2 regions of the Luteibacter sp. 3190 genome follow, and region 2 is predicted to be linked to the other one. Evidence: riboswitches for the same ligand, from Rfam matches in the RefSeq annotation. Region 2 holds a riboswitch; the other holds the start of a gene.
The links. A riboswitch is a leader RNA that binds a small molecule or an ion and turns the genes downstream of it on or off. The one in region 2 is predicted to bind thiamine pyrophosphate.
Positions count from the first base shown of each region.

Region 1: another riboswitch for thiamine pyrophosphate. It lies ahead of J2X58_RS16905 (TonB-dependent siderophore receptor); the one in region 2 lies ahead of thiC (phosphomethylpyrimidine synthase ThiC).

Region 1 is NZ_JAVDUO010000004.1:281,729-285,137, forward strand. Features, by position in the region: gene J2X58_RS16900 (phosphotransferase) at 261-1,391, shown strand; TPP riboswitch at 1,395-1,491, shown strand; gene J2X58_RS16905 (TonB-dependent siderophore receptor) at 1,548-3,409, shown strand, end outside.
Region 2 is NZ_JAVDUO010000001.1:1,379,595-1,383,003, reverse strand. Features, by position in the region: gene fumC (class II fumarate hydratase) at 1-28, opposite strand, end outside; gene J2X58_RS06370 (AraC family transcriptional regulator) at 304-783, shown strand; gene J2X58_RS06365 (pyridoxamine 5'-phosphate oxidase family protein) at 894-1,328, shown strand; TPP riboswitch at 1,503-1,609, shown strand; gene thiC (phosphomethylpyrimidine synthase ThiC) at 1,669-3,409, shown strand, end outside.

The sequences.
Region 1 (3,409 bases), on a different contig from region 2:
CCTGTCTGGCGCGTTTCGTCGGCTGGCCGGAGCCACGCGGACCCCTGTCACACACCCGCTCCCGTGAGGGTAGTCTGAAGGTATATCGGCCCGTTCGCCATGGATTGGACACGTTTTTGAAGGATTTGCCGATTAAGGGCCCCGTTTGTTCTCGAGGGTCGGCTGCGCGAGCCTCCCGACCCCCTTGCCGCGGGTCTAGGACTGCCCCCAGGGCGCCCGACCGTGCCGTGCGGGGCCGCGTCCCGCACTAAAATCCCCGGATGACCCACGCCCCCCACCTCGCCCACGGCCTCGCCGGCGACCAGCTCGAGCCCGACTGGCCGGCCCTGCGCCGTGACGAAGTCGCCGCGATCGTCGAATGGCTCCCGTCGCTCGGCACGCTTCGCTCGCTGGACTGGCGCAGCCCGCGGCCGCTGTCCGCGGCGGCCCTGGTGACGACGGAGCGGGGGCGCTACTTCGTGAAGCGGCACCATCGTTCCGTCCGGGACGAACACACGCTCGCCGAGGAACATCGCTTCGCGACGCACCTGCGCGAACGCGGCATTCCCGTACCGGGCATCGTGCGGGCCGGGGACGGCACATCCGTGTTCTCCGCCGGCGACTGGGTCTACGAAGTGCACGAGGCGGCGCGAGGCCTGGATGTCTACCGCGACGCGTATTCCTGGTCGCCGATCGATGGCGAGCACCACGCGCGCGGGGCGGGCGCCATGCTGGCCCGCCTGCATGACGCCGCACGCGGCTACGCCGCGCCGCAGCGCGAGACGCACATCCTCGTCGCGCGCGCGGAGATCCTCGCGGCGGCCGAGCCGGCTCGCGTCATCGACGCGCAGCTTCCTTCACGTCCGGCGCTCGCGCGCTACCTGCGGGAGCGCGACTGGCGAGCCGAACTCGCCGACGCGATCGCACCCTGGCACGCGCGCGCCATCCGTGGCATCGCGACGCAGCCCCGCCTGTGGACCCATGGCGACTGGCACGTCTCCAATCTCTGCTGGAGCGGCGCCGGCGACGACGCTTCGATCACCGACGTCCTCGACCTCGGCCTCTCGGCGGAGACGTTCGCGCTGTTCGACCTCGCCACCGCGATCGAGCGCAACGCGATCGCCTGGCTCGACGTCGATCGCGGCGACATCGGGCGAGCGGATCTCGCCCGCGCGATCGTTGACGGCTACCGGTCCGTGCGGCCGCTCGCGGCGGGCGACCTCGCGCTCCTCGCCGATCTGCTGCCGCTGGTGCACATCGACTTCGCCCTCTCCGAGGTCGAATACTTCGAGGGCATCACCGGCCGCCGCGACCATGCGGACGTGGCCTACCACACGTTCCTGCTCGGCCACGCGCGCTGGTTCGCCACCGGGCACGGCCGTACGTTCCTCGACCGGATTGTGGTTCAATAACGGTTCTAGAAGCGGGGGTGCCCGGCGATCGCCGGGCTGAGAGAGTCCCTTGGAACCTGACCCGGTTAGTACCGGCGTAGGGAGCTTGCAGATCCACGGATGGCCCGGCCGGGCCCGTGGTTCGCCGTCGCTTCGTCCATGGACCCGAAGACGACGATGATCCTTGCCCGTACCCCGCTCGCCCTTGCCATCCTTGCGCTCGCCGCCGCGGCGCACGCCGCGGACGACGCGCCTCCGCAGGCGCGCACGCTGCCCACCGTGGACGTCCACGCGACGACCACCGACAGCTACCGCGCCGCCGACTCGCAGCTGGATACGTTCGGCAGCTTCGGCAGCGCGCCGTTGCATGACACCCCCGCGGCCATCACGGTCATCACGCGCGCGCAGATCGACGATCGCCAGCCCCGCACGCTGAGCGAACTGGTGCGTGGCGACGCCGCGATCACCGACAACTACGCGCCGGCGGGTTACTACCAGGACGTCTCGATCCGCGGCTTTCCGCTCGATCTCGCCACGGGGTTCCGCTTCAACGGGATGATCATGTCGGCGGAGCAGCTGCTCGCGCTCGAAGGCAAGGAACACGTCGAGGTGCTGAAGGGGCTGGGCGGGCTCGAGGCCGGCGTGGTCGAGCCCGGTGGCCTCGTCAACTACGTCAGCAAGCGTCCGGCGGACGTGCATAACGTGACGATCGGAACCGATTCGCACGGCTCGAACTACGAGGCCCTCGACCTGGGCGCCTGGTTCTCGCCGTCGTTCGGCCTGCGCGTCAACGCGGCGAACGAGAAGACGCACTCGTACATCGAACACGCGGATGGCCGGCGCAGTTTCGTCTCCATCGCGGCCGACTGGAAGATCACCGATAAGGCGACGCTGCTGCTGGACACCGATTACCAGACGAGCGGACAGCGCTCGGCGTCCGGCTACCAGCTGCTCGGCGGCACGACGGTGCCCGCCCATGCGAGCCGCACGCGCCTGCTCGGCTACCAGTCGTGGCAGCGGCCGGTGGGCATCCATTCCAGCAATACGTCGCTGCGCTTCAACTACCGCTTCAGCGACAACTGGAACGCGCAGGTCTCGGCGGGGCACAGCCACACCGTCATCGACGACAACGTCGCGTTCGCCTACGGCTGCTTCTACGCCGAATCCTGCGCATCCGGCGCCACGCCCGGTTACTTCTTCGCGCCGAACGGCGACTACGACGTCTACGATTTCCGCAGCCCCGACGACACGCGGCAGAACGACGAAGTACGCGGCGTCGTCACCGGCAGCTTCGCGACGGGAAGCGTCGACCACGAGCTCAACGTCGGCGCCACGAGCTTCCGCCGGACCATCGACCGCCGCGCCTACGTGTACGACTACGTCGGCACCGCCAACATCTATGACCGTGTCGTGCCGTCGTTCGCACCGTCGCCGAACGAGCCGGGTCCGTCGGTCCGCCGCCTGACGAGCTGGCAGCGCACGCTGTTCGCGATCGACCGGATCCACCTGGGCGAGCAATGGCAGGTGCTCGCCGGCACGCGTTTCGTCCGCCTCGACGAAAGCGCCTACGACGACACCGGCGCGATCGAACGCCACACGCGGAGCAGTCAGTCGCTGCCGCAGGCGGCGCTGCTCTGGCAGCCGACCGCGCCGTTGACGACCTACGTGAGCTACGGCGAGGGCCTGTCCCTCGGCCGCGAGGCGCCGTATTGGACGTCGAACGGCGGCACCACGCTGGCGCCGTTGCATTCGCGTCAGGTGGAGGCGGGCGTGAAGTACGCCATCGGCGAGGGCCTCGACCTGCAGGCGGCGGTGTATCGCATCCGTCAGGCGTACCAGTTCGCGCGTCCGGACGACACGGCGGAAGGCTTCACGTTCGTGCAGCAGGGCCAGGAGGTGCACACGGGCGTGGAACTCAACCTCGCGGGGCGGATCACGGAGAACCTGCGCCTCACCGCCAGCCTGAACGCGATCCGCGCGCGCGCCGAGAACACGGGGGCGCCGACGTACGAAGGTCATCAGGTGGTCAACGTACCCCG
Region 2 (3,409 bases):
CGGGACGCAGGCTTGGCGTGTCGTTCAAGGCGGTCTCCTCGGTCAGGCGGTGAGCGGGATGCCTCCCGGAGGCTAGGTCATGCGGCCCCGAAGCGGCTTGAAGGAAGCGGAAGCGGACGATTTTTCTATGCGACGCAAGGTTCGCCGATCGACGACGCGCCCCCCCATACAGGGGGTCAAACGGAGAAGGCGCTTCGATAGCATCGGGTCCGTCTTCGACCACTGAAGATGGTGACCCTCATGCGAATCGACAGCTCACTTCCATCGGCGCCCGCGGGCGTTGGAAGTTCCCCGATACACGATGTGCAGCGGCTGCTCCAGCTCGCGCTGCGGCAGATCGCGGACACGGAGCGCGCCGACCGCCGCGCTTGCGCCTACTACATCGAACAGGCGCTCCGGCTCCACCGGCACGCCGCTTCGGTACGGGCCCGGCCCGGCACGCACAACGGACTGGCGCCGTGGCAGGTCGCTACCGTGGAGAAGGTCGCGCTCGCTCGCCTGGACAACAACCTGTCGATCTCGGACCTCGCCTCCGCGTGCCGTCTCTCCCGGGGCTATTTCAGCCGCGCGTTCAAGGCGACGTTCGGTGAAAGCCCGCATCGCTGGCGCCACAAGAAGCGCATCGAGCATGCGTGCCGGCAGATCGTCGGTACCACGGACACGCTGGCGCAGATCGCCGTGGCATGCGGCTTCAACGACCAGGCCCATTTCACGCGGTCCTTCAAGGCCGCGGTCGGCACGACGCCGAACCTTTATCGAAAGGAACAGGGCGCCTCCGTCTGACATGCGGGACGACTCGCGGTCACCGCGCCGTGTGACCACTTTGGCACCACCCGCTTTTCACGGTGTCCTGCCGTTTCGCATCGCAGTCTCTTCGTACCAAGGAGACCCCCATGACGATAAAGACGCTCGAAGACCTCTCGAAGAAAATGGCTGGCATCGACTTCGCGATGCTGCAGACCCATGCGGCGAACGGCGAGATCGCCGGACGCCCGATGAGCAACAACGGCGACGTCGAGTACGACGGCGACAGCTGGTTCTTCTCGCTGGAAGAGACGCACGTCGTCGGCGAGATCGAGGCCAATCCCGCCGTGGCGCTGTCGTTCACCGGTTCGAAGTCGCTGCTCGGCAAGCCGCCGCTGTTCGTGGCGGTGGAGGGTCGCGGGCAGATCGTTCGCGAAAAGGCGGAACTCGAACGCCATTGGCAGAGCGATCTGGAGCGCTGGTTCAAGGACGGCGTGGACACACCCGGGCTGGTGCTGATCAAGGTGAAGGCCGTCCGGATCACGTGGTGGGACGGCATGGACGAGGGGGAGATCATTCCCTGATCGTCCGCCTGTAGGAGCACACCTGGGCGCGATTGGGGCCTCTCGCGAGCGCCCGATCGCGCCCAGGTGCGCTCCAACCTGGCCGTCGTAACGTTCGTCGCCTTCCGGATCCGATCTTCACGCGGTGCCTCATCCGGGGGCTTTCGCCGTGCCGAAAATCTGCGGTAGGCTCTGACCCGTTCCGAGGGGTGTCCTGCGTTGGCAGGGCTGAGATGGCGGCAGCCGGACCCTTTGAACCTGATCCGGGTCATGCCGGCGAAGGGACGGGAATGCAGCGCGCCGAGGGCGTGCGCCCTGACGATCGTCACCCGGATCTCCCATCGTCCAGGAGAAGAGATCCATGATTTCCAGCACGCCATCCAGCCACGCCGCACCGGCCGATGTCACCACCGGCCCGATCCGCGGGTCGCGCAAGATCCATCTTTCGCCGCCGGGCTACCCGGACATGCGCGTCCCGTTCCGCCAGGTGGTCCTGAGCGATCCGAAGGAAGCGCCGCTGAACCTGTACGACGCGTCGGGGCCGTACACCGATCCCGAGGTGGTCATCGATCTGGCGAAGGGCCTCCCGCACGTGCGACGAGCGTGGATCGAGCGCCGCGACTTCGAACGCATCGAGGGGCGGCCCGTGCGGCCCGAAGACAATGGCAGCCAGAGCGCCGACGCCGTCGTGGCGGCGTGTCCCGCCAGCGTGCCGTTGCGTCGCGGACGCACCGGGCAGCCGGTCACCCAGTTCGAGTTCGCGGTGGCGGGCATCGTGACGGAGGAGATGGTCTACGCGGCGTTTCGCGAGAATCTCGGCCGGACGATGGCGCTCGAGGATGCCGATGCGCGCCGCGCGGATGGCGAGGACTTCGGGGCGGAGATTCCCGCGTTCGTCACACCGGAATTCGTGCGCAGCGAGATCGCCCGTGGACGTGCGATTCTGCCGGCGAACATCAACCATCCCGAGCTCGAGCCGATGGTGATCGGCCGGAACTTCCTCGTGAAGGTGAACGCCAACATCGGCAACTCGGCCGTCAGTTCCGGCGTGGCCGAGGAGGTCGAGAAACTCGTGTGGTCGACGCGCTGGGGCGCGGACACCGTGATGGATCTTTCCACGGGGCGGAACATCCACAACATCCGCTCGTGGATCATGCGCAACGCTTCCGTGCCCATCGGGACCGTCCCCATCTACCAGGCCCTCGAGAAAGTCGGCGGCGACCCGCTGAAGCTGACCTGGGAGGTCTTTCGCGACACGCTGATCGAACAGGCGGAGCAGGGGGTGGACTACTTCACCATCCACGCGGGCGTCCGGCTCGCGCACGTGCCGCTGACGGCTCGCCGTGTTACCGGGATCGTCAGCCGCGGCGGGTCGATCATGGCGCGCTGGTGCCTCGCGGGTCATCGCGAGAGCTTTCTGTACGAACGTTTTCGCGAGATCTGCGAGATCTGCCGCCAGTACGACGTGTCGCTTTCGCTCGGCGACGGACTGCGGCCCGGCTCGATCGCCGACGCGAACGACGCGGCGCAGTTCGCGGAGCTCGAAACGCTGGGCGAACTCACGCGCATCGCGTGGGAGCACGGGTGTCAGGTGATGATCGAAGGACCGGGTCATGTGCCCATGCACAAGATCAAGGTGAACATGGAGAAGCAGCTCGCGTCGTGCGGCGAGGCGCCGTTCTACACGCTCGGGCCCCTGACGACGGACGTGGCACCGGGCTACGACCACATCACCTCCGGTATCGGCGCGGCCATGATCGGCTGGTTCGGCACGGCGATGCTGTGTTACGTCACGCCGAAGGAGCACCTCGGGCTGCCCGACCGGGACGACGTGAAGGTCGGTGTGATCACCTATCGCATTGCTGCGCATGCGGCCGACCTCGCCAAGGGCCATCCGGCCGCGAAGCTGCGTGACGACGCGCTTTCGCGCGCCCGCTTCGAGTTCCGCTGGGAAGACCAGTTCAACCTCGCGCTCGACCCCGACACGGCGCGCGCGTACCACGATGCGACGTTGCCGAAGGACGCGCACAAGGTCGCCCACTTCTGTTCGATGTGCGGTCCGAAGTTCTGTTCGATGAAGATCTCGCAGGATCTTCGCCAGG